One region of the Anoxybacillus sp. FSL W8-0104 genome, then DNA from elsewhere that is predicted to be linked to it. Evidence: a T-box and tRNA genes for the amino acid it is inferred to sense, from the RefSeq annotation. Region 1 holds a T-box; the other holds one or more tRNA genes.
What was found. A T-box is a leader RNA that pairs with one kind of tRNA and senses whether it is charged. The one in region 1 lies ahead of tyrS (tyrosine--tRNA ligase), so its partner is inferred to be a tRNA-Tyr.
Positions count from the first base shown of each region.

Region 2: it encodes a tRNA-Tyr, which carries the amino acid that the T-box ahead of tyrS (tyrosine--tRNA ligase) is inferred to sense. The anticodon was not compared.

Region 1 covers NZ_JBBOQU010000001.1:533,739-552,889, reverse strand. The annotation lists gene NST18_RS03010 (glycoside hydrolase family 31 protein) at 1-899, opposite strand, end outside; gene NST18_RS03005 (alpha-amylase family glycosyl hydrolase) at 919-2,433, opposite strand; gene NST18_RS03000 (sugar ABC transporter permease) at 2,531-3,373, opposite strand; gene NST18_RS02995 (ISLre2 family transposase) at 3,549-4,898, opposite strand; gene brnQ (branched-chain amino acid transport system II carrier protein) at 5,159-6,487, shown strand; gene ezrA (septation ring formation regulator EzrA) at 6,510-8,201, opposite strand; gene hisJ (histidinol-phosphatase HisJ) at 8,365-9,153, shown strand; gene NST18_RS02975 (GAF domain-containing protein) at 9,167-9,652, shown strand; gene NST18_RS02970 (sensor domain-containing diguanylate cyclase) at 9,686-11,533, opposite strand; gene rpsD (30S ribosomal protein S4) at 11,914-12,516, shown strand; gene tyrS (tyrosine--tRNA ligase) at 12,554-13,813, opposite strand; T-box leader at 13,865-14,089, opposite strand; gene NST18_RS02955 (transglycosylase domain-containing protein) at 14,228-17,041, shown strand; gene acsA (acetate--CoA ligase) at 17,067-18,785, opposite strand; gene NST18_RS02945 (GNAT family N-acetyltransferase) at 18,953-19,151, shown strand, end outside.
Region 2 covers NZ_JBBOQU010000001.1:2,316,710-2,324,974, reverse strand. The annotation lists rRNA gene NST18_RS12270 (23S ribosomal RNA) at 1-1,185, shown strand, start outside; rRNA gene rrf (5S ribosomal RNA) at 1,433-1,549, shown strand; tRNA gene NST18_RS12260 (tRNA-Val) at 1,560-1,635, shown strand; tRNA gene NST18_RS12255 (tRNA-Met) at 1,664-1,740, shown strand; tRNA gene NST18_RS12250 (tRNA-Asp) at 1,745-1,820, shown strand; tRNA gene NST18_RS12245 (tRNA-Phe) at 1,844-1,919, shown strand; tRNA gene NST18_RS12240 (tRNA-Thr) at 1,931-2,006, shown strand; tRNA gene NST18_RS12235 (tRNA-Tyr) at 2,012-2,096, shown strand; tRNA gene NST18_RS12230 (tRNA-Trp) at 2,107-2,180, shown strand; tRNA gene NST18_RS12225 (tRNA-His) at 2,190-2,265, shown strand; tRNA gene NST18_RS12220 (tRNA-Gln) at 2,283-2,357, shown strand; tRNA gene NST18_RS12215 (tRNA-Gly) at 2,363-2,434, shown strand; tRNA gene NST18_RS12210 (tRNA-Cys) at 2,446-2,519, shown strand; tRNA gene NST18_RS12205 (tRNA-Leu) at 2,530-2,615, shown strand; tRNA gene NST18_RS12200 (tRNA-Leu) at 2,667-2,750, shown strand; gene NST18_RS12195 (hypothetical protein) at 2,866-3,246, shown strand; partial or broken gene NST18_RS12190 (IS982 family transposase) at 3,542-4,211, shown strand; tRNA gene NST18_RS12185 (tRNA-Gly) at 4,654-4,727, shown strand; gene NST18_RS12180 (B3/B4 domain-containing protein) at 4,809-5,471, opposite strand; gene queG (tRNA epoxyqueuosine(34) reductase QueG) at 5,533-6,669, shown strand; gene NST18_RS12170 (amidase domain-containing protein) at 6,727-7,584, shown strand; gene trmL (tRNA (uridine(34)/cytosine(34)/5-carboxymethylaminomethyluridine(34)-2'-O)-methyltransferase TrmL) at 7,596-8,069, shown strand.

The DNA.
Region 1 (19,151 bases):
TCGTCCATATAATGAATATCTAAATATACCGCATCGAGCGGAATATGTTTTTTGCGAAATGTGTCAATTAATTCACGCACTTCTTGCTCCGTTTCATAACTATAGCGCGACTGGTGATAACCGAGCGCCCACTTTGGCGGCAGCGGCATGCGACCAACGAGATGCGTATACTGCCCTAACACATCTTTTGGGTGCGGGCCGGCAAACACGTAATAGTCGAGGGCACCGCCTTCTGACGTGAACGTATAAAACGATTCATGCCGCAAGTCAAACGTCGTTTCATACGTATGATCGAAAAAGACGCCGTGTGCATGTCCGTCTTTTAACACCATCATATACGGATGCGACTGGTACAGCGGGTCCGTTTCTAAATTGTGCGGAGCATACACATCTGTATTCCACATCTTCCATACCGCTCCGCGTTTATTTAACACTCCTGTCTTTTCACCTAATCCATATACGACATCGGTCGGAGCGAGGGCGTGTGCACAGCGCATACGCCCTTTCGCTTGAAAACGAACCGGCTCGACATCGCGTACAAGCACCTTCCCTTCTCGATCATAAACCGTTATACGAAACGGGCGTCGTTCGATCACGACCGTCAACGCATTCGTCTTCAGCTCCCAACCATTTTCCACTTCCTGCACATGCATCGTCACTTTCTCTGGCGCTGCCACGACTGCTGGACTAACGGAAGCGTACTTTTGAGCAAATGGATCGATCGTGATCCGAACGATATCGTCGCGGTAAAAATGAATTTTACCCGACGCGTTCTCGCATGTGAATGCAAATATTTGCTTTTTTCCTTCAATTTTTTGTACATCACCAAGCGGTTGCCACACTTCTTTTTCGTCCAACTGATCAATCGGTCGAATCGCAAAACTTGTATCTTCTAACATACTCTCTCCTCCCCCATCATTACGCTTTTCGTTTGCGCGCGAAGTATAAAAATAGACCGAATGCCGTATATACCGCTACAAGCGCCGCAATAAACGGAATGTTTAATCCTGTTTTTGGCGCCAACACGTAAATTTCCGCCGTTTCACGATCTAAAATGATATCATACTTGCCGTCTTTGCTGCGCACTAAATCTCCCGCAAGCAACCCACGCAATTCTTTTCCTTGTTCCAATTCGTCATCGAGCGTTACTTTTTGTGTTTTTGACGTATTGTTAATCGCGATCACTGTTGTTTCGTTTTCGTACGTTCGTTTAAAAAGTGCCATGCCGTCTTTTTCATAAAGCAATTCAAAATCACCTCGGCGAAGCGACGGCAATTTTTCACGCAATTCACCAAGCTTTGTCACATAATCAATGAGCTCTTTATCAGTACGGAAATTCATTAAACGTCGATTATCCGGATCTTCTCCGCCATCAAGCGCGATTTCCGTTCCGTAATACATAATCGGAATGCCTGGGGCACTAAACAAATACGTCAGTCCAAGTTTTAAACGCGTCACCGGATTGATGCGATTTTGCAAGGCTAAACGTGTAAAACGAACCGTATCATGATTATCTAAAAACGTCCCAAGCAAATATGGACGGTCATAAAACGCCTCGTTTCGCTTCCATACGTTGTAAAGTGGTTCAAGCGATTGATCGACGTTTGAAAAAATGGCTGATGCTTCTTTATAAAACGGAAAATCAATTAATGCATCAATTCCGTGCTTCCCATATTCCGCTACATAACGCGGATCGTCATGCCATACTTCTCCAAGAAGGAAAAAGTCTTGTTTCACTGACTTCACTTCTTTAGCAAACTCTTCCCAAAACCATTTCGGTACATGTTTAACCGTATCTAGCCGATATCCGTCAATATCCGTTTCTTGAATCCACCATTTCGCCACGTCAAATAAATACGCTTTCACTTCCGGATTTTCTTGCGCTAAATCAGGAAGGCCAAACAGCCAGCCGTTTTCAACTTCCTGTTGATCGGCCCAATTGAAAATGTCTTTTTTCTCATGAAACCAATCTTTTTTCGTCGGATCATTTAGCCACGGGTGGTTGTAGCCTGTATGATTGACAACGAAATCTAAAATGACTTTCATATCGCGCTTATGCGCTTCTTTTACAAGCCGTTTGAAATCATCGAGCGTACCAAAATGTTCTTCCACTTTATAAAAATCTTCAATCCAATAGCCGTGGTAGCCGCCTTTTTCGTTCGCAAAAATGGGGGTAAGCCAAATAGCTGTAAAGCCCATGTCCTTTATGTAATCGAGCTTGTCAATAACCCCTTGCAAGTCGCCACCGTGATACGCTTTCGGGTCGTGCACATCGACGTCGTAGTCATTTTTCGGATCTCCATTATTAAAGCGGTCAACCATAATAAAATAAATACGTTCATCTTGCCATGTGCGCTCTGTTTTCGCACTTACTGGCGCCGTCACGGACAACAACAAAACAAAAATAAGTAGCGCGCGAAATACACGTTTCATTTCATTTCACTCTCCATTCATTCCAAAGCATCTTGTGTTAATATATCTCGAAATAGTAAGAAAGGAAAGAACCTAAACGATTCTTTCCTTTCGTTTCTCATCCTTTTGTTCCACCTGCCGTTAAGCCAGAAACGAAATACTTTTGGAATGAAAGGAAGAGAATAGCGATCGGCACCGCAATTAATACAGAACCTGCCGCAAACGTCGTAAATTCGCTGCCGAACTGCTTTGCAACTAAATCGTACAATCCAACCGCAAGCGTATATTTTTCTTTGCTGCGAAGCAACACGCTCGCTAAAATGAAATCGCCAAACGGACCGATAAACGTAAAGAGCGCCACAACCGCAATAATTGGCTTCGCAAGCGGCAAAACGATTTGGAAGAAAATGCGCAAATGCCCAGCTCCGTCAATCTTCGCTGACTCATCAAGCTCTTTCGGAATCGTATCTAAATATCCTTTCATTAACCACGTATTCATTGGAATCGCTCCGCCGACATACACGAGAATTAACCCTAAATGCGTATCAACTAATCCCGTTAAAAGCGCTAAAATGAAAATCGCAATAAGCGCCGCAAAGTTTGGGATCATCTGCAAAATTAAAAACGTCATCAATCCGTTTTGGCGTCCGATAAAGCGATAACGCGAAAACGAATACGCTGTTAAACTGACTAAAATAACGGAAAAAATCATCGTCAATGTCGCAATTTTTAACGAGTTCCAATACCAAATGAGATAGTCGCTTTGCGACGTATCAAACAGCTTTTTATAATGGGCAATCGTTGCGTTATCTGGAATCATTTTTGACCCAGATAAACTTTGTCCTGGGTTAAATGACGAGCCGATGACCCAAAGAAGCGGATAGACGATAATGATCGTCATCACCAAAACGACTGCATACGACAACGTAAGCCGAATAAGTTTTTGTCCTTTCATATCCATCTTACATCATATCCTCTTCTTTAAATGATTTTGTTCTTCTAAATGTTTGAGTCAAGACTTTGTGGGAGATTTTTTTCTCGACCGATTTTTTTGGTTATATATGGTTTTATAAAATCGTTATATGTAAGCGCTTTTACTTACTCTCATCCTGTAGGTATGTGCGTTTTCTCTCGTTTTAAAAACCTTTCAATGCTTGCAATGCCTCGTAAATCGGTGTCCCTGAAGATTGGCGAAGGTATGGGATGTTATCTCGTACCACTTCTGTCATTTGCGTTTGCACGCGCTTCAGTGCCTTTTTCACGATCGTTTCTCGTTTCGTTTCTTCTCGTTCTTCCGCGCCATACATCACTCCATCGCGTGTCCGAATGAGTAACGTATCTTTTATCGCGACGATCGCTCGCAACATCGCTTCAATCCCTGCATCCCTCCAACTTCGACCGTTTTTACTTCGTTTCGCAAACACATGCATCGTTCCTTCCGCACTCCCCATCGCCCTCATGTTTGTCGTGTCAATCCCTTTTTCCTTCAACCATACGCGATAGTCACGCAAACATCCTGGCATCTCCTCGATTCGACGAACAAGCGCCTCGAGTTGCTTTTCCTTCTCCTCATGTTCTAACGTACCGATGGCACTTGTGAGTTCTCGTAACACACCTTCTTCATCCCATGATGCTAACTTCTTTCGAATCACCCGATATCTCGCATGACCTCGGAACAATTGACGAATCTCTCTTGCCACATGGAACCGATCAAGCTGAAAGTACCCCCTGTCCCCGAAATATTCTCGACACGCTGTAATCCATGGGGCTCCATCTCCATTGATGACCACCCAATCCTCAAACGGATCATAGCTGTATTCCTTCATCAGAAAATTCTCTACAGCTTCCCAAATCGGTTCATTCGTTTGATGAACCATATACCGTCGATTCACTAAGGATACGCGTTTCCCGTTTTTCTCCCATCCTTGGTGAATCGTGATGATCTTTTCTTCTTTTCCTTTGATGCGGCTTCGTTGACGTTTCACGTACAACCCGTCTGCTTCGATAAAAAACACGCGCCCTTTTTTCTCCATCGCACGGTGCCCTTCCACCTCTGCCTCGATGATGGACTGGCGAATCGTTTCGTGACTCATACATGCATACCCCACCAGCTTTTCAAGCGACTGCGCAGCCTGTCGATACGAAGAACCCGTCACGGCGAGATGAATCGCTGTCTCCTCTAATAGCGGACTCACTCCATGCGCCCCATCGAACTGGAGAAAGACATCGAGTAAAGACGTATACACCTTTTTTTCACGGTCAAAGTAGTAGTTTCGCTTCACTTCCACCTCTCCAAATAGCGTTTGGAGTCGGATCGTCCGCTTATCTTTGAGCGCATATCGTTTCTTGTCCCGCTGTTCTGCCAATGTGCGGTCGATCTCCTCCAACACCTGTTGAAGGAGATGACCATATTGTTTTTGCATATGTCTAAATAAAGACTGTTCGATCTCTTTTAATGTCAAGCCGTTTGTGATATAATCCTGCATGGGCTCCACTCCTTTCTTTGGTTGTATTTTTTTTCGCACTTACTACCTTACCAGGAGGAGAGCCCGTTTTTCATCTATTTTGCTTACATATCTGACAGGTTCCTTATTATACCAAATCAGGAACCTGTCTTTTTTTCTCCCACAAACATTTTACTCATACAAGAATATTTTAAAGATTGAAACTTTTGATAAAAACGACAAAATTTTTATTTTGTATGGTAGTATATATGCTGGTACGGAGAAAACAAAGGAGGATCAGCATGTCGAAAAAAGATTTAATAGCTGTCGGTTTTATGTTATTTGCTTTATTTTTTGGCGCTGGTAACATGATTTTCCCTCCAGCTCTCGGGCAAGCAGCAGGGGAAAACATGTGGCTTGCCATCGCAGGTTTTTTAATTACCGGTGTCGGATTGCCAGTTTTAGCAGTAATCGCGATTGCAAGAACAGGGAACGACTTGCAACAATTAGCTAGCCGAGCACATCCAGTATTTGGTATCATCTTTACAATCGTTATGTATTTAGCCATCGGTCCGTTTTTTGGTATTCCACGAACAGGTACGGCATCATTTGAAATTGGTGTGACACCATTTTTACCTGAAACTGTCGATCGATCCGTCATGTTAGCGGTGTATACTGTTGTTTATTTTAGCATATCCCTTTGGTTAGCGTTAAACCCTTCGAAATTAGTTGACCGAATTGGCAAGTTGTTAACACCTCTTTTACTCATCGGTCTTACTTTATTTTTTGTCAAAAGCATATGGACGCCTATGGGAGACATTCAACCGCCAACGGATGCATATACAGACGCCCCATTTTTTAAAGGGTTTGTTGACGGGTACTTAACGATGGATGCCATCGCAGCACTCGTTTTTGGTATCATCGTCATTCAAGCCATTCAACAAAAAGGAATTACAAATAAAAAACAATTAACGAAGCTTTGTATTCAGGCCGGGTTCGTGGCTGCTTCTGGATTAACGCTCGTGTATGTATCGCTCGCTTTTATTGGAGCATCGAGCGTACAAGCGATCGGTTATCGCAATAACGGCGGCGAAATCATTAGTCAAACAGCGACCTATTTATTCGGTCAAGCGGGTACAATCATTTTATCGATCATCATTATGCTTGCGTGCTTAACGACATCAGTTGGTTTATTATCTTCTTGCGCAAGTTATTTTTCGAAAATTTCGCCAAAGCTTTCCTATCGAATGCTCGCCATTGTTATGAGCTGCTTTAGCGCATTCACCGCAAATGTCGGTTTAACGAAACTCATTTCGTTATCCGTTCCTGTGCTTATTATTATTTATCCATTAGCCATTACCCTCGTCGCCCTATCGTTTCTCCATGACTATTTCAGGGGAAAACAAACCGTTTACATCGGGGCGCTCGCTGGTACGTTTCTCGTCAGCATCGTTGACGGACTGAAGGCAGCAGGATTTGATGTATCGTCCATCTTACATGTATACGAAAAAACATTGCCGCTCTTTGAACAAGGGATCGGCTGGCTTACACCAGCACTCATTGGCGGGGTCATCGGTTTATTACTAAACAAAACAAATCGTGTCACACGTACCGAAAGAAAAGTAAGTTAAAAACGAGTGAAAGGACATCCTTTCACTCGTTTTCTTTTAGCCACTGGCGGATGCGTTCGAACGCCCCTTCTTCGACTTGTTCTACCGCAGCGATGGCTTTTTGTAACGCCAGTTCGTATTCGTATCGTCGGAATAGTTGTTCCGCTTCCTCTAATCCCGCATTTACCGCATGAAAACGGCGACGATAGCGGTTGCCGTATTGAATCACACTCTCCGCTAATTGAGCTTGCTCAATCATTTCTTTCGTTTGATCATATACGTTTTGCACGGAAACAGTTGCCTCATCCAACGCTTGATGAACAGCTTCCATATTTAACGGTTTCCCATCTAGCGTAAGCGATACGCGCGTTAAACTTTCACGCGCCTCGCTTACTTGCAACATATAAGATTCTGGCAACCCAGGAAGTTTGCTTTTTTTCACGAGTCGAATCGCTTCAGACAATTGTTTTTTCATTTCTGCTAACTTTTCGCGCGCCGCTAGCTCGTCTTTGCGTAACGCATATAAATGCTCGCGAAACTGGGCATGCTTCTCTTTTACTGTAGCAATTTGCGCTAAAATTTCTTCAAGCTCTTCACGAATAAGCGAGTAAGCTAAACGCTCCTCGGCCATCTTCGTTTGGATGAGCATAAAACGTTTCATTAGTTGTTGTACTTGCTTCTCGATTTGTCGATATTTATCTAAGTCGCTTTGCGATAAATGATAGCTTTGTTGCACAAATAATGTTTCATCACGCGTTTCTTTCGTTTCTTCTTCCAAATCGTAAAGCGTTTGTTCAATTTTCTCCGTTTCTTCATGGACAAAACGTTCTGCATATACTTCTTTCTCTAACAAATCGTACAGCGTGTCCACATCTTCTTGCACCTCACGAAGCAGTTTTTCTGCTTCATCTACAGCAAGTGTTTCTAACAACGCAAGCACTTCCGATACTTTTCCACGGATCGCTTCCACTTCTTTTTCCACCGGAAGATGGTCAAGCACATACCCTTTTTCTAACAGTTCACGATATCCCTCGACAATGTTGTCGAGTTGCGCAGGGATTTCAATTTGTGCGTCGCTTAATAAAAGCGGAATTTGTTCAATAAAACGGTTCAATTCATGTAGCTCGTTTTGAATAACCACTACGACTTCGCGAGCAGCCAAATAATTCCCTTCCGTTGTTAACTGTTCAAATGTCTGGAATTGGTTTTGAAGAGCATTTAATCGCTCCTCAAGCGCAACTTCTGTGCAACCAAATGCATGACGTTGAGTAAGCATCGCTTTTTTTACTTGACGATACTTTTCCTTCAGTTGCTCAATTTCTTCTCGATTTTTCTCTTCGCTTCCGACTAATTCTTGCAACTCTAATAAAATACGTTGAATGTTCCCTTCAATTTCTCGTAGTTGTTGCTCCGTTTGACGTAACGCCTCTTTTGCTTTCATAAATCGGTATTTGACAACCGCTTCCTCAATGTCGAACAACTTTTCCTCTATATTCGGAAGCTGAACAGCAACAATATCGTCCCACTCATTTCGCCATTTTTCAAACAGCTGCTCTGTTTCCCCCATCATATTTAACGACTTAATTTTAGACAGTTCCTCTGGCACAGGTCGATTCATCAAGGAAATTTTCCATTGTTCTAATTCGTCAATTTGTTTATATAAACGTTTTCGATGCACATATGTATATGTAAGTCCTCCGATGACGAGGAGCGCACTAATCGCTACAAATTCCATAATGGGCCTCCTTGTTGTCAATCTTTCTTTTTTTATGGAGAAGGCATTTTCTTTTCAATGATTTTATGATACCATGTTAGCAACATTTTTTGAGCAAAAATTTTAATTTTTTTCCTAAAAAACGTGATTTTTGTCGAAGTTTGCGCCTAAAGGAGTGACTAATGTGCGCGATGGACATATTCATACACCTTTCTGTCCCCACGGAAGCAAAGATGCGCTACATGAATATATTGAAAAGGCTATTTCGCTCGGCTATACAGACATTTCATTCACCGAGCACGCACCGCTTCCAAAAGGATTTATAGACCCAACCCCTTACCAAGATAGTGCAATGAAAGAAGAGCAACTAGCGTCGTACGTATCCATTTTACAATCATTAAAAAAACAGTACGAAAGACATATTCGTATTCGCATCGGATTAGAAGTTGATTTCATTCTCGGATATGAACAAAAAACGAAGGAGTTTTTAAATGAAATTGGTCCACAATTAGATGACAGCATTTTATCTGTTCATTTTTTACACGTTGACGATCAATACATGTGTATCGATTATAGTGAAGACATGTTTGGCGACATCGTTACATCGTTTGGTTGCATTGAACGAGTGTACGATGCATATTATCGTACTGTTTTAGCTTCTGTTGTAGCCGATTTAGGGGTGCACAAACCAAAACGCATCGGACATATAACACTCGTCCGCAAGTTTCATCGCGCATATCCGTGTGAATACGATGCAACAAACATCATCGCACACATTCTCGATGAAATGAAAAATCGTCAACTTGAGCTTGATTATAACGGCGCTGGCGCAGTAAAACCGCTTTGTTTAGAGCCATATCCACCTCATTGGGTAGTCAAGGAAGCCGTCAAACGCGGCATCCCTCTTGTGTATGGCTCAGATGCCCACTCGGTCGCTGGCCTTCACCAAGGAATTGAACATATGCTGATATAGAGGGGTGAAATACATGTTTCATACGCAAACATACACAGGGACAAGAGAGGAAAATTATACACTTGTCATCGAACAACTGAAAGCGTTAATTTCAGATGAAAAAAATGTTGTAGCGAACTTAGCGAACGCTTCCGCTTTATTGAATTATTTTTTGCACGATATTAATTGGGTCGGTTTTTATATAGCCGAAGGAAACGAACTCGTTCTCGGGCCGTTTCAAGGGTTACCGGCTTGCGTGCGCATTCCGTTCGGCAAAGGGGTATGTGGAACGGCCGCTGCTGAAAAGCGCACAGTACGTGTTGCCGATGTTCACACGTTCCCAGGTCATATCGCCTGCGACGCAGCGTCCCAATCTGAAATTGTCGTTCCCATGATCAAAGACGGTCACGTTATCGGTGTGCTCGATATTGACAGCCCGATCAAAAATCGCTTTGATGAAATAGATGAACAATATTTACAACGTTTTGTTGAAACGCTCGTTCGCTACCTTGACATATAAGAAAGAGGCCGATGAATAGGGCCTCTTTCTTGTTTAATATTCTTGAACAACGACGCGGTTTTTTCCTGTCCGTTTCGCTGTATATAACGCTTCATCAGCGCGATTAAATAGCTCCTTGACCGAGTCAGCGCGATTTTTTTTCCAATACGATACTCCACATGAGATCGTCACAGGAGGGTTTGTTAATTCACGCACTTTTTGTACGAGACGATTCGCAATAGATAAACCAGCGTTAACAGATACTTTTGGTAAATAAATGGCGAGTTCTTCTCCTCCCCATCGAGCACCAATATCGTTTTGGCGAATGTTTGCTTTAATAATGTTTGCCACTTGAATAATAATTTCGTCACCTACTTGATGCCCGTACGTGTCGTTTACTTTTTTGAAGTTATCAATGTCTATTAAAATAAACGTACCTAATCCATCCTCTTCCATCGAACGTTGGATGCGTTCATCTAAGTAATGACGTGCGTATAAATTCGTTAACCGATCGGTAATGACCATCCGTTCAAGTTCTTCACGCAACGCTGCATTTGTGAACGCCAATGTCGAGTGATGAATAAGCGACTGCAACAATTTAAACATATCAAACGAAAAATGATACGCCTCTTGATGCAATACGATCGCTACTCCCTTCATCATCCCGCGCATCATCGGCACAGCCATAAGCGAGCGGAAGCGTTTCGTATGATCACTATGAATTTTTACATCACCTAAAAATAACGTATCACGTGGATGTTGAATACGATGAAAAACGAAATCTACATATGCCTTGGCTTCACGTGATTGGAAAAAAGGCGTACTTCCCGGAAGCACTTTTCGTTCTTTTTCTTGCAAAATAACAAATCCAACTTCCTCTGCATCAAATGATGTTTTTATTTTTTCAATCATAAACTGTAATGCATCTTGGAAACGTAAATTCGTATTTAAATGGTGAATCGTTTCATTAATGAGTTGTAAATCAGCAATTAATCGTTTCGATTGTTCGTATAATTTCGCGTTTTCTAATGCGCTACCAGCCGTATTCGCCAACAAAGAAATAAACCGCATTTCCCGTTCAGACAACTCCATAATTGTCGGGGCAATCATTTCAATGACGCCATAAATCCCTTGTGCTCCTTTAATCGGAGCATAAATGACAGACTTTTTATGGACAAGCGAATTGTGGAACTGAATTTGCCCCGTCACGTACGCCTGCATTGCTCCCATATGCTCATCTTCATTTTCAAATGTGAGCAATTTAATCGGCAAATCGCGGTTCGTCGTGCTATCATACGATAAAAACAAATGGCACGTAAATGTTGGATATACTTCTTTTAATGTTTTTACAATTTCTTCAAGCACATCCCCGATATTCATAGAAGCATGAATTTTTGTTGCTGCTCGATGCAACTGTTCATATCGCTTTTCTTCACTTAATACTTCAGACACTTTACGAATACGAGCAAACACTTTTAAAAAGTCGTGCTTCACTTGTTTAATAAAATGTTTTGTCATCATATCCCGCTCATGAATTTTGAAACGAACGAGTCCGCACGAATCTTCTGAAAAAACTACGCCAAATTGAATCGTCTTGACTTCACTTTCGTCATCAATGATAACAATATCGTCGAACTGCTTTTTTAACTGATCATCAAATGGAATCGTATATTGTTCTCGTTGCTGTTCGATCGTACAGTCTGTCGTCACTTCAGGCTCAAAAGCATGTTTAAACGGGTTAAGTACGTAAAAGGTGACATCTAACAAATGAAACTCTTTTTGCAATAAGGTGATGAGCGCTTGAATGATGCGAGGTAAATCGGTAAAATCTTCTTCACTTAAAAACCAATCAAAAAACTTTTGTTTAAATATTGCGTATTGATCGCGCTCTTGAACGTTCATTTTTTTCACTCACCCGCACATACTTCCTCTCTTTATGTGTAAAAAACATATAAATAAAAAAATGAGAGTTTCTGTAATATCCCTAAAGCTTAAGACCTATTAACTATATCATACCATAATCCTTATTACAAAGACCATACAAAAATGATTGACTCAGACGCAAAAAAAAACTATAATAGCCTTTGTGTAAAATATTGCAGCCTTTGTGCTCACATTTGTATGTCCATTTTGTTCCCCTTAGAGACGTGCGTCTCTAATTGGAGGCTGTATCGTGTAACTCTCAGCTGCTAGGGCGAGGATACATGAAAACAAAATGGCGATAAATGGTGAGGCACGACTGTTTTTATTTTACCAAAAATAAAAACAAAGGAGGAGCATTTATGGCTCGTTATACAGGTCCAACATGGAAAATTTCTCGCCGCCTTGGCATTTCATTAAGCGGCACTGGTAAAGAATTGCAAAAACGTCCTTACCCACCAGGTCAACATGGTCCAGGACAACGTAAAAAATTATCTGAATATGGCATGCAACTTCAAGAGAAGCAAAAGCTTCGCCATATGTACGGTGTCAATGAACGTCAATTCCGTAAAACGTTCGAAGAAGCAGGAAAAATGGCTGGTAAGCACGGTGAAAACTTCATGATTTTACTTGAGTCCCGTTTAGACAACCTTGTTTACCGTTTAGGTTTTGCGCGCACTCGCCGTCAAGCTCGCCAATTAGTAAACCATGGTCACATTTTAGTTGACGGCAACCGTGTGGATATCCCATCTTATCGCGTGAAACCAGGTCAAACAATTTCTGTTCGCGAAAAGTCTCGCAACCTTCAAATTATTAAAGAAGCGCTTGAAGTGAACAACTTCGTACCTGACTATTTGACACTTGACGCAGACAAATTAGAAGGTACTTACACTCGCTTACCAGAGCGTTCTGAATTACCTGCTGAAATTAACGAAGCATTAATCGTTGAGTTCTACTCTCGTTAATAAAAAAATCCTCTCTGCCAAAGCAGAGAGGACTTTTTTATGCGTAACGAATTAAATAATATTTTTTCTTACCGCGCCGAATAATTGTAAAGCGACCTTCAATACGATTTGCGTCTGTCATGACTTTATTCACATCTTGCACACGTTCACCATTGACATAAATGGCCCCATTTGTAACATCCTCACGAGCTTGACGCTTCGATGGGCAAATACCGCTTGCTACAAGTAAATCAACAAGCGCTATCTCCTGTTCTTCGCATACATACGATGGTACATCTTTAAACCCTTGTTCAATTTCATCCGCTGTTAGTTTGGCTACATCTCCGCTAAAGAGCGCTTCAGAAATGTTGATCGCCTGCTGCAACGCTTCTTCCCCATGAACAAGGCGTGTCATCTCAGCAGCTAACGCTTTTTGCGCTGCACGTTTTTCCGGTGCTTCAGCCGTTTGTCTTTCCAATTCGATAATTTCTTCATGGGATAAAAACGTAAAGTATTTTAAATATTTCACAACATCACGATCATCAGTGTTAATCCAAAATTGATAGAACTCATATGGCGACGTTTTATCAGCATCAAGCCATACTGCCCCACCTTCTGTTTTTCCAAATTTTGTTCCATCTGCTTTCGTTACGAGCGGAACGGTTAATCCAAACACTTTCGCATCTTCTTCTGTTTTCCGAATGAGCTCTAATCCTGCTGTAATGTTTCCCCATTGGTCACTGCCACCTACTTGCAACTTACATCCATACATTTCATATAGTTTGAGGAAATCGTACGCTTGTAAAATCATATAACTAAATTCTGTAAATGAAATCCCTGCTTCTAATCGCGATTGGACTGATTCTTTTGCGAGCATGTAGTTAATCCCAAAGTTTTTCCCAACATCGCGCAAAAATGTAATGACATCAAGCGAACCAATCCATTCATAGTTATTTGCAATAATGGCTGGATTGTCGACTTTCTCAAAATCTAAAAAACGGCTTAGCTGTTGTTTAATTCGCTCACTGTAATAAGCGACTGTCTCTTTTTCATTTAATTTTCGCTCTGTTTTCTTTCCGCTTGGGTCTCCAATGAGTCCTGTTGCCCCACCGACGAGCGCAATCGGTTGATGCCCTGCTTGTTGAAAACGACGCAACATTAAGATCGGAAGCAAGTGACCGATGTGCAAACTATCCGCCGTCGGATCAAAACCACAATATACTTTTACGCTTTCTTCTGCCAACAACGCTTTCAATCCATCTTCATCTGTCATCTGATTAATTAAACCACGAAATTGTAAGTCTTGAAGCAAATCCATCTCAACCATCCTTTCTGTTTTAGATTCAAACAAAAAAACTCGTCCTTCACATGAAGGGACGAGTTTATGTCGCGGTACCACCCTACTTAGAGAACGCCTATGTTCTCTCACTTCATTGCCATAACGGTCGACACCGTCTTTTGCTACTTGGCACACGCCGTTCGCAAAAGATGCTCCCGGAGGTAATTCATGCTCATCTATGCGCTAGTTCGCACCAACCACTAGCTCTCTGTTCGCAGGGAGATAAGCACTACTCGTTCCGCTCATCGCTCGATTATTTACATGTCAGTATATCCTCTTTTATCATAAAACGCCAACTGTTGTCAAGATCTTCAAACAAATTTAGACATTTACCGATATGAAAAGACAAATTATGATATAATAATGAAAATATAATACAGATGGGAGGTCACTATGTCAGAAAAACAAGTGCGATTCTCATGGCAAAAACTATGGCGTCATTTTACGATCACATACGAAGTCGTCTGGAACGTATGTTTAATTATATTCATCGTAAGTTTATGTGCGTTCAGCTTTGCTTTCGGTGTCGGGGCAGGATATTTCGCCTCGCTCGTGAAAGATGCCAAACCGATTCCATACAAAGAAATGAAAAAAGATATTTATAACTATGAAGAAACAACACATATTTACTTCGCCAATCGCGAATATCTCGGCTATTTTCGTTCAGACCTAGAACGCGATGAAGTCAAACTTTCGCAAGTTTCCCCTTATTTCATTCAAGCCGTCATTGCGACGGAAGATGAACATTTTTATGAACATAAAGGGGTTGTACCAAAAGCTATTATACGTGCCATTTTTCAAGAAGCAACAAATTCCTCTACACGTAGTGGAGGAAGTACATTAACACAGCAACTTGTAAAAAATCAAATTTTAACGAGCGAAGTGTCATTTGAGCGCAAAGCAAAAGAAGTGTTACTTGCTTTACGCCTTGAGAAATTTTTTACGAAAGATGAAATTTTAGAAGCCTACATTAACGTTGTAACGTTTGGACGAAACGCATCCGGACGAAATATTGCTGGCGTTCAAGCTGCCGCAAAAGGCGTTTTCGGTGTTGATGCAAAAGAATTAACATTGCCGCAAGCTGCATTTTTAGCAGGATTGCCACAAAGTCCGTTTCGCTATACGCCGTTTACAAGCAAAGGGGAGTTGAAAAACGATTTATCCCCAGCGTTAAATCGGATGAAAACTGTATTATCGCGCATGAAAAAAGCAGGGTATATTTCAAAAGAGCAGTATGAGGAAGCGATTGCATACGACATTACGAAAGATTTTGTTTCTTCCTTACCTTCTCCAATAGAGAAATACCCGTGGTTAACGTTTGAAATTGAGCGTCGTGCAAAAGACATTTTCGTTGATTTACTAGCTAAAAAAGATGGCTATGAACGGCAAGATGTGCGTTTGAACGATCAACTATATATGGAATATGCGGAAAAGGCTGAAAAACAATTACGACAAAACGGTTACACGATTTACACAACGATCGACAAAGATATATATGAGCGCATGCAAGCAATCGTAGAAAAATATCCTTACTTTGGAAGCGATACAGTCGTGCGCAAAAAGGACGAAAAAACAGGACAAATCATTTCCGTTCGTCAGCCGGTAGAAGTGGGGGCTATGCTCATCGAAAACAAAACAGGTCGCATCATTAGCTTTGTTGGAGGAAGAGATTATAAACGCGAGCAGCTAAATCACGCTACACAAGCATATCGCTCAAACGGATCAACGATGAAGCCGCTTCTTGTTTATGCACCAGCAATGGAAATGGGGATCGTTCAGCCGGGGTCCGTTATTCCAGATGTCGCGTTGGAAATCCCAACGAAACAAGGTCCGTACCGACCGAAAAACGCGGATGGAAAAACGCATGGCTTAACATCCGTACGTCATGCGTTGAAAAAGTCGTATAACATTCCTGCTATTCGGACGTATGCGCGCATCATCGAGCAACGCCCCATTTCCTATTTAGAAAAAATGGGCTTCACGAGTTTAACAACGGGAGATGGAAGCAACTTAGCGCTTGCGCTTGGCGGATTGACAAAAGGGGTAACGATTGAAGAGAACGTAAACGCATACGCAACATTTGCTAATGGCGGAACGTTTATCGATGCGTACTTAATCGAAAAAATTGTCGATAAAAACGGAAATGTCGTATACGAGCATGAAACAAAGCCGGTAGAAGTATTTTCGCCACAAACGGCCTATTTAACGATTGATATGATGCGCGACGTCATTCGCTCCGGCACGGCCGCCTTTTTAAATGGCAAGCTGAAATTTTCGGCCGATTGGGCGGGAAAAACAGGAACGGGTCAAAATACGAAAGATGCATGGTTTGTAGCAACAAATCCAAATGTCACGTTTGGCATTTGGATGGGATACGATACACCGAAATCGCTCGAAAAAAATTATAAAGGGTTATCATATTCGCAAAGAAACTTATTGTTATGGGCACAGTTAATGAATGGGGCATATGATATTCGCCCAGAACTCATTGCGCCAAAAGAGCGATTCCGCATGCCTGGCGGAATTGTTAAACGTTCGTATTGTGCTATTTCTGGGTTACTTCCATCAGAGACGTGTAAACGATTTGGACTGATAGAAACTGACTTGTTTAATACCGCATTTGTGCCAAAACAAGAAGATCGGTACTTAATCAACGGTACTTTCGTTGAACTAAACGGGGAACGATACGTTGCCTTGCCGACAACACCAAAAGAATTTACAAAAGAAGGGGTCATGATTGACACTTCGTTGCTTGAACAATGGGGAATTCAACATATAAAAGATATGAGCCAACTGCTTCCTCGAAACGACAAGTGGAAACATGTATTTGTAGCAAAAACACTTCAAGAAAACGGTAAAAAACCAGATCCGCTTGCAGTGCAACAAAAAGGAGCAACGCTCGTCTGGGGCGAACATCACGAACAAGACGTCATTGGTTATCGCGTATATTACACAGCATCAGAAACAGCACCGTTTCAAGTCATCGCAACAATACGTAGAGGAGAACAAAAAAGCATACCGTTAAAACAAGGAATATATTATGTTACTGCTGTCGACATCGCTGGATTGGAATCAAATCCGTCAAATATCGTTCGCATGCTGCCTGCTACACCACCTGAGCAATCAACCGATGAACAACCGATAGACATACCGACCGAAGAGCAACCGATAGACATACCGACCGAAGAGCAACCATCAACTAATTAAAAAAATCGGGCCGAGCCCGATTTTTTTAATCTTCCATTGTTGATAAGTCACCTGTCGGTAAGTTTAGCTCCCAAGCTTTTAAGACGCGACGCATAATTTTTCCACTTCTCGTTTTTGGAAGTTTGTCACGAAACTCGATTTCACGCGGTGCGGCATGTGCTGCTAAGCCTTTTTTCACAAAGTTACGAATATCTTCTTTTAACTCTTCTGACGGCTCGTACCCCTCGCGTAAAGCTACAAACGCTTTAATAATTTCACCGCGCACTGGATCCGGTTTTCCGATGACACCTGCTTCTGCAACAGCTGGATGTTCAACGAGCTTGCTTTCTACTTCAAACGGACCGACACGCTCTCCTGCTGTCATAATGACGTCATCAATTCGTCCCTGGAACCAAAAATATCCGTCCTCATCCATATACGCAGAATCACCAGACACATACCAATCACCAGGCAAGAAATACGATTCGTATTTTTGCGGATTGTTCCAAATGGCGCGCATCATTGATGGCCAACCTTTTTTAATCGCCAAATTGCCCATACGATACGGTGGCAATTCATTTCCTTGATCGTCAACGATCGCTGCTTTGACTCCTGGAATCGGTTTCCCCATTGATCCTGGTTTAATTTCCATACACGGATAGTTGCAAATGAGTTGTGCTCCTGTTTCTGTCATCCACCATGTATCGTGAATGCGACGATTAAATACTTTCATTCCCCAGCGCACGACTTCTGGATTGAGCGGTTCACCGACACTTAAAATATGGCGAAGTGAACGCAAATCATATTTTTTCACAAGCTCGTCCCCAGCACCCATTAACATGCGGAATGCTGTCGGTGCACTATACCATACTGTCACACCATAGTCTTCAATCGTTTTGTACCACGCTTCTGGGTTAAATCGCCCCCCTACAATGACGTTTGATGCTCCGCAAAGCCACGGACCGAAAATACCATATGATGTTCCCGTTACCCAACCTGGGTCAGCTGTGCACCAATATACATCGTCCTCTTTTAAGTCTAACACCCATTTTGCTGTTTGATAATGTTGGATCATGGCATTATGCACGTGCAATACACCTTTTGGTTTTCCGGTTGAACCAGATGTATAATGTAAAATGAGACCGTCCTCACGTCCGACCCACTCAATATCGAAATGTTTGCTTGCGGCATTCATCCGTTTTTTCAAATCAAAAAATGGGCCTTCTTCTTTCACGTCATCTCCGACTAAAAATACGTATTTTAATGCCGGCAACTCATTTACCGGTACACGCGGTAACAGTTCAGGCGTCGTAATAATGACCTTCGCTTCGCTATCTTCTAAACGGTCACGCACAGCCCCTTCCATGAACGCTTCAAAAAGCGGCCCAACAATTGCACCAAGTTTAATTGCACCAAGCACAGAGAAATATAATTCTGGTGAACGAGGCATAAAAATAAAGACACGGTCGCCTTTTTCAACATCAGCTACTTCTTTTAATACGTTAGCTACTTTATTTGAAAACTCTTTCATTTCTTTAAACGTATACTTTTCTTCTCTTGTCGCATCACGATAATAAAGAGCTACTTTGTTTTTTCGAAACGTTTCCGCATGGCGATCGATCGCTTCGTACGCCATGTTTACTTTCCCGGTTTCATACCATGAAAAATGTTTTTCTGCTTCAGACCAGTCAAACGTTTGATACGTTTCTTCATAGTTTTTCAAGTTAAAATCCCCTTGAATGACTGGTAGCGCTTCCACTTTAATCATCCCAAACTCCCCCTTGTTTGAAGTCTTTACACTCGTATTATATTATACTATAAATGATTTCTCAATTTTAAAAAAATTTTCATTTATGTTTATTATGAAAACGATTTAATTTTTATTTTTTTATGTATAATTGAAATGAGATCATTTCAGTAGGCGGTGGGGCAATGGAGCATAAAAAAACATATAACGCAAAACAGTTAAAAACACCGAAAGGAACGTTAATTATTGAGGGGCCGATTTCTCCCGAAAAACTAGCTAGTTATGAATTTCATCACGATTTAACAGCATTTCGTCAGCCGCATCAACAACATCAAGCGCTCATTGAAATTGCTGGCCTTCCAGAAGGACGAATTATTATTGCTC
Region 2 (8,265 bases), 1.8 Mb from region 1:
AAGGGGTGCTCCCTCGGGTGAATAGCCCAGGGGAGCCGCAGTGAAAAGGCCCAAGCGACTGTTTATCAAAAACACAGGTCTCTGCGAAGCCGTAAGGCGAAGTATAGGGGCTGACACCTGCCCGGTGCTGGAAGGTTAAGGGGAGCGCTTAGCGCAAGCGAAGGTGCGAACCGAAGCCCCAGTAAACGGCGGCCGTAACTATAACGGTCCTAAGGTAGCGAAATTCCTTGTCGGGTAAGTTCCGACCCGCACGAAAGGTGTAACGACTTGGGCACTGTCTCAACGAGAGACCCGGTGAAATCATAGTACCTGTGAAGATGCAGGTTACCCGCGACAGGACGGAAAGACCCCGTGGAGCTTTACTGCAGCCTGATATTGAATGTTGGTGCGACATGTACAGCATAGGTGGGAGACTGAGAAGCCTGGACGCCAGTCTAGGTGGAGTCGCCGTTGGGATACCACCCTTGTCGTACTGAGATTCTAACCCGCACCCCTGATCGGGGTGGGAGACAGTGTCAGGTGGGCAGTTTGACTGGGGCGGTCGCCTCCCAAAGCGTAACGGAGGCGCCCAAAGGTTCCCTCAGAATGGTTGGAAATCATTCGAAGAGTGTAAAGGCAGAAGGGAGCTTGACTGCGAGACCTACAAGTCGAGCAGGGACGAAAGTCGGGCTTAGTGATCCGGTGGTTCCGAATGGAAGGGCCATCGCTCAACGGATAAAAGCTACCCCGGGGATAACAGGCTTATCTCCCCCAAGAGTCCACATCGACGGGGAGGTTTGGCACCTCGATGTCGGCTCATCGCATCCTGGGGCTGTAGTCGGTCCCAAGGGTTGGGCTGTTCGCCCATTAAAGCGGTACGCGAGCTGGGTTCAGAACGTCGTGAGACAGTTCGGTCCCTATCCGTCGCGGGCGTAGGAAATTTGAGAGGAGCTGTCCTTAGTACGAGAGGACCGGGATGGACGCACCGCTGGTGTACCAGTTGTTCCGCCAGGAGCACAGCTGGGTAGCTATGTGCGGAAGGGATAAGCGCTGAAAGCATCTAAGCGTGAAGCCCCCCTCAAGATGAGATTTCCCATCGCGTCAAGCGAGTAAGATCCCTTGAAGATGACAAGGTAGATAGGTCCGAGGTGGAAGCGTGGCGACACGTGCAGCTGACGGATACTAATCGATCGAGGACTTAACTAAGCACACAAGAAAAGCGTAGAACGGTCCTTGGCGAAGCCAAGGAAACGTCCGACGGAGCCGAGAGCTTTTGACGAAGACGTGCTTGCACGTCGAACGGAAAAAGCGAAGGCGTAGGAGGATGTTAGTTCGAAGCTAGACAGTAAGAAAAGCGAAGGCGACTGTTCTGTTATCTAGTTTTGAAGGAATAAAAAAATGCTTGACAACAAAAAATATTCCGTTATAATAACATTTGTCTAAAGCATTATTGCTCGGTGACGATGGCGGAGAGGTCACACCCGTTCCCATCCCGAACACGGAAGTTAAGCTCTCCAGCGCCGATGGTAGTTGGCGGGACACCGCCTGCGAGAGTAGGACGTTGCCGGGCAAGATGCAATGGAGGATTAGCTCAGCTGGGAGAGCACTTGCCTTACAAGCAAGGGGTCGGCGGTTCGATCCCGTCATCCTCCACCATGTATGAACATTGATTTACTTTTATCATCGCGGGGTGGAGCAGCCAGGTAGCTCGTCGGGCTCATAACCCGAAGGTCGCAGGTTCAAATCCTGCCCCCGCAACCAAAATGGTCCCGTAGTGTAGTGGTTAACATGCCTGCCTGTCACGCAGGAGATCGCGGGTTCGAGTCCCGTCGGGACCGCCACTATATAAGTGAATTACTTAGACGGCTCGGTAGCTCAGTCGGTAGAGCAAAGGACTGAAAATCCTTGTGTCGGCGGTTCGATTCCGTCCCGAGCCACCATTTTAAATGATGCCGGCTTAGCTCAATTGGTAGAGCAACTGACTTGTAATCAGTAGGTTGCGGGTTCAAGTCCTGCAGCCGGCACCATCTGCGGAGGGGTAGCGAAGTGGCTAAACGCGGCGGACTGTAAATCCGCTCCCCTTGGGTTCGGCGGTTCGAATCCGTCCCCCTCCACCATTTTGACTTTAGGGGCATAGTTTAATGGTAGAACAGAGGTCTCCAAAACCTCCGGTGTGGGTTCGATTCCTACTGCCCCTGCCAAAAAACGTGGCGGCTATGGCGAAGTGGTTAACGCACCAGATTGTGGCTCTGGCATTCGTGGGTTCGATTCCCACTAGTCGCCCCATATATGCTTGAAAATTTTGGGGTATAGCCAAGCGGTAAGGCAACGGACTTTGACTCCGTGATGCGTTGGTTCGAATCCAGCTACCCCAGCCATATATGCGGAAGTAGTTCAGTGGTAGAACACCACCTTGCCAAGGTGGGGGTCGCGGGTTCGAGTCCCGTCTTCCGCTCTTCGTTTCATGGCGGCATAGCCAAGTGGTAAGGCAGAGGTCTGCAAAACCTTTACCACCGGTTCGAATCCGGTTGCCGCCTCCATTTTTTATGCGCCGGGGTGGCGGAATTGGCAGACGCACAGGACTTAAAATCCTGCGGTAGGTGACTACCGTGCCGGTTCGAGTCCGGCCCTCGGCACTGTAAAGGCTTGACAAAGCAAGTTTGTGTGATAAAATTTAATTGTTCCATGCCGATGTGGCGGAACTGGCAGACGCGCACGACTCAAAATCGTGTTCCCTTGCGGGAGTGTGGGTTCGACTCCCACCATCGGCACTGTTAAATAGGGAAAAGGTTTTAGGGACAAGGGGTTTCACAAAGGTGAAATCCCTTGTTTTTTATTTACCGAATACATTTGACGCATTTTTATTTTGGAAAGTAGGTGAATAAAATGATCATTGCGAACAACTATAAAGAAATTAAAGATCATTTTGATTTCACGGATAGTATCATAACGGATATGAAATGGAATAATCCATTAGACCTATCTATCACGATAGACTATTATTGGGATACACAGGAGAATAGGGAGGAAAATAGGACATTAGCGTTGCATTTTAAGGATTGCCTAGATGTGGAGTACAAAATAAAAAAAGAGATACTAGAAATGTCAAGGCGTGATATCCATTTTGATAGCTTGTTCACTATTATTCTCTTCGAAAATGTAGAAGCAAATTCAAGCGAATTTTACCATTTTCATATCTATACCTTTGATTATAAAGAGCCGTTGTTAAAAATTATTTGTAAGCAAGTTCAGTTGGAAGAAGTATAGCGCCACTCGTCATGGATTTTAACAAAGAGATGGGAAAGATTAACAACTAAAAGGCGGTTCGCTCCGCCTTGTTTTATTGTTGTTTTTGCGGTATTATCTCGTTAAGAAAAGCGAACGCGTCAAGTTGTTACTAACTCATATTTCGCACCTTGGTAGGGCGGAACAAAAGGATTTTTCATTCAGTTTTTTAGAAACCCGTGGTGCTATATAAAATCGAGTAAGCATAAAAATAGCCCTTGCTTGTGGATCTCCTATAGAATGGAAGTGCCAACCAACATTCGAAAGGAGAATTCCCATGCAAGAGCCCTTTCATTTTACTACAGATCAAGCAAAGATTCAAAAACAATATGCAGTCATTTTCTTTTTTGTTTCTGCCCAGCTGTCACAAATTCAATTCTATCTTCAACGTCGCAATCGTCATTTGGTGAAACAAGAAGATACGGTGATCATTGCTATTCATCTTTTAGGAAAGCTGCTTGGCTTCTCTTCCGAACGTGCATGGCATCGCTTTGTGACTGGGAACTTGTTTACAACGTTCTCGATACAATCGCCGTTGTCGAGCGCTGCGCTTTGCGATCAAATGGATCCGCCATGAGCTAGCCAAACGTGGACAACACCACGCCTATGCGGTCGTAGATAGTATACCACTCGAGTTGTGCCATGCCGCAAGAATGTACCGAGTCAAACGATTTCAAGGAATCGCGGACATCGGTCTCTGTGCATCGAAAAAGCAGTGGTACTATGGATTTAAGCTCCATCTTCAGGTGACCAACCAAGGACTGCCCATGGGATACGTGGTAACGGAGGCGTCCTGTCACGATCGAACTGCAGCTGAAACCGTCATGACCCAAATTCCTCATCCTTTTAATTTGGGTGATAAAGGATTTATCAGTAGCGAATTGCAAAAAAAGTTGTATGAAGCGTACCAAATCGCTTTTTGGACTCCATCTCGCAAAAATCATCGTTTTTGATTATATGAATTTGATTGTGTATGAAACCAAAAGGTGTTATGTCAAATCTCTTCTTCATTTGTAACCACGATGCCTATTATTGTCCAGGCATATATGCGCGCATTGATTTTATAGGGAAAAATGAGTTATAAAGAGATGAGTGATGCATTTTTGAAAAAGTTGTGAACAACGTATTGACTTGTCCGAGGGGAGTCGATATAATGTAAAACGTAATTACGAAACAGGGATTCCTGTTTTTATTTTTGCATCTGATTCGACAAATTTCTACTTTTTCTGCATGCGGGTGTAGTTTAGTGGTAAAACCTCAGCCACGAGCGACACATCGTCGAATAAGCGACGAGTTGCCTCGACGCACCGATCATCGTTGAGTAAGCGGGAAGAGGAAGAGGCATAGTTGAGCGTGCAGGGCAATTGTGGATATAGTGAATACAATGATGCGGGTGTAGTTTAGTGGTAAAACCTCAGCCTTCCAAGCTGATGTCGTGGGTTCGATTCCCATCACCCGCTCCATACATACGGGGACAACGCAGTGTTTCGTTTCGAAGATGAACGGGGCATTGCGTTTTTTTATTTCGCTTCGCCCCGTATTTGTTATATGATGAGTTGTGTATGAGCTGTACCCCCATGGATTTGAATAAACATCTCTTTCATCGCTTGCAATATTTGTTCACATTGCGTTTCTGTAAATGAGGGCAGAAAATATACGATTTGAATTGCATTTGTTGTTTGCTCTGTAACCATTGTTCGTTTCGAATCAACGATTGGACTGCCGAACGGGCCTTGAGCGTCTTTTGTGACGAGTTTTCGATCAAAATTTGTCGTCCGATCATTGATGCCGATATATTCATCTGCTTGTGTACCGATCGTGACGGCTATATCTCCTGTTAGATGATCTTGATCATAAATGCCGATCGGTAGTTTATAATATAAGGAAAAAAAGTTATTCACATCGGCCGCCGAGTGAATGGATGGAATAAAACTTTGCTTCTGTACGCGACGAAGCAAACTTTCCGATGAAGGACGATATCGGCTCGGATCTGTGCCAATTTGTTTAAATACAGACCGCCATTCTTTTACTTCTGGCCATTCAGCCAACGGAGTTTGTTCCATATCAAAATATAGCAACTCTTGAAATTGGCGAAGTTTCCCTTTCAACATGTTGGGGGACGGACCGACGACGATTTGATCGTATGTAAGGACACCGATTTTAAAATGGGATACGCGCTGTTTTATTGTGTCACAAATGGTTAACATATCGTTCACTCCTTTTTCTTTACATTGTAACATAAACAACGAAGAAAGGAGGGATTCAGGGATGGACGTTGAAGCGCTAAAAGAAGAAATCATTCAATATAGCCGAACAATCGGTATTGATAAAATTGGTTTTGCTCATGCGGATCCATTTTTTGAACTAAAAGAGCGATTGCGTCAACAACAACAACTCGGATATGAATCGGGATTTGAAGAGCCTGATATTGAAAAGCGGACAACCCCATCTTTATTGCTTCCAGAAGCACGTTCTATTATTGCAATTGCCCTCGCGTATCCGTCGAAGCTAAAAAACGCACCGCGAAGCACGAAAACAGAACGAAGAGGCATTTTTTGTCGAGCATCTTGGGGACAAGATTATCATGTTGTTTTACGCGATCGCTTACAAAAATTAGAACAATTTATTTTAGAACGTGTACCAGATGCAAAAGTAAAATCAATGGTAGATACAGGAGAATTATCGGATCGTGCAGTAGCCGAACGAGCAGGGATCGGATGGAGTGGGAAAAACTGCTCAATTATTACGCCAGAGTTTGGATCGTACGTATATTTAGGAGAAATGATTACAAATATCCCGTTTCCTCCTGATACGCCAATCGAAGACCAATGTGGGACATGCACGCGCTGCATTGATGCTTGTCCGACAGGAGCGCTTGTGCAAGGGGGACAGTTGAATGCGAAACGATGTATCGCTTTTTTAACGCAAACGAAAACGTTTATTCCTGATGAGTTTCGCGATAAAATTGGTAATCGATTGTACGGATGTGATACGTGTCAACTTGTTTGTCCGAAAAATAAAGGAAAAGACTTTCATTTCCATCCAGAGATGGAGCCGGATCCAGAAGTGGTGAAACCGCTATTAAAACCACTTCTTCATATGACGAGTCGCCAATTTAAAGAAACGTTTGGACACCTCTCTGGGGCATGGCGCGGAAAAAAACCGATTCAACGGAATGCGATCATTGCATTGGCTCATTACAAAGATGAAAGTGCCATCGACGATTTATTGATATTGCTTCAAAAAGATTCACGTCCAGTCATTCGTGGAACGGCCGCGTGGGCGCTTGGGAAAATCGGAAATCGTAAAGTTGTGCCGATGCTCCAGCAAGCAAAAGAAAAAGAACAAGATGAGGACGTTATTCGAGAAATTGATAACGCGTTAGCGATGCTTGAAAATGTGTAGTTGTTTTTCTTTCATCTCTGACATAACGTATTAAAAAACGAAAAAGTGGTGAGCGAGATGAGAAAACAGCTACACGCCCTTCTCGATCAGCGTATTCGTTCCTTTTTTGCGGCTAATGTGACGGATGAGGAAATGGAACGAAAAAAGCAACTGCTGGCGAAGCGACAGGCGAAGCTTGTGAAATGCGAAGGAAAAGGAGTCGTAATAGAAAAGAAACATATTGCCTCTCACACGTTCGTCCGCTACATCGTTCATTTCCGTTTTTTTATTTGGCAAGACGGGTGGATGTATGTTGAAGAGGAACAAGAGATGCGTGAAGCAATATTTGAACGACGTGAGCTTGTGAGTGATCGCCCGCTTTTGCCTAACATGGAGACGGAACAAGTTGAAAAAAAACAAGAACGTCATGAAGATGAACGAGTTCGTTATACGTATGATCGATTAGCCGCAGTACGATATGCTGAAGTATGGTGGAATGGTTATAACCCCGCGTTTCATCAATTCCATGTTGATTGCACAAATTTCGTTTCTCAATGTTTGCATGCGGGCGGTATTCCGATGATCGGATATCCAAATAAAACGAAAGGATGGTGGATGCGAGAAAACGATTGGAGCTATACGTGGACGGTTGCACATGCATTTCGTTGGTATTTAAGTGGAACGAAAACAGGTATTCAAGCAGTTGAAAAAAAATCGCCGGAACAGTTGTCTCTTGGTGACGTCATTTGTTATGATTTTCAAGGGGACGGACGATTCGATCACACGACGATCGTTGTCGCGAAAGATAAACAAGGGATGCCTCTCGTCAATGCCCATACGTCCAATAGTAGAATGCGTTATTGGTCATACGAGGATTCAACCGCTTATACGCCGAATATTCAATATAAGTTTTTTCATATTATTGATCGAATATAGGAGTGAAGAATGTGGCTTTACATGTCGTTTTATATCAACCAGAAATTCCAGCAAACACAGGAAATATCGCGCGTACGTGCGCGGCGACAGGAACGTCATTACATTTAATTCGACCGCTCGGATTTTCAACTGATGACAAAATGTTAAAGCGTGCCGGATTAGATTATTGGGAGTATGTTAACGTTCATTATTACGATTCATTACAAGAGCTTTTCGAAAAATATAAGGAAGGTCAATTTTTCTTTATTACGAAGTTTGGAGAAAAATATTACACCTCTTTTGACTATAGCGATCAAACGAAAGACTACTTTTTCGTTTTTGGTCGCGAAACAAGCGGATTGCCGAAAGATTTAATTGAAAATAACATGGAACGTTGTTTGCGTATTCCGATGAATGAATACGTCCGTTCGCTCAATTTATCGAACACAGCTGCTATCCTCGTGTATGAAGCGTTAAGACAACAAAACTTTCCAAACGTATTTTAAGCGACTTTCGAATGAAAGTCGCTTAATTTTTTACTTCTGGCTTATCATTATATCCTGCGGTGAAGATCGCCACCAAAAAGGCAGCGATTACGCCAAGAATGAGAAGCGTCTTCATATACAATCTCCTCCCTTGATGAAGTGACAACAAATGTCCACGTTTTCATTATAGCTTAATTGCATGTCGGGATGAAAGTCA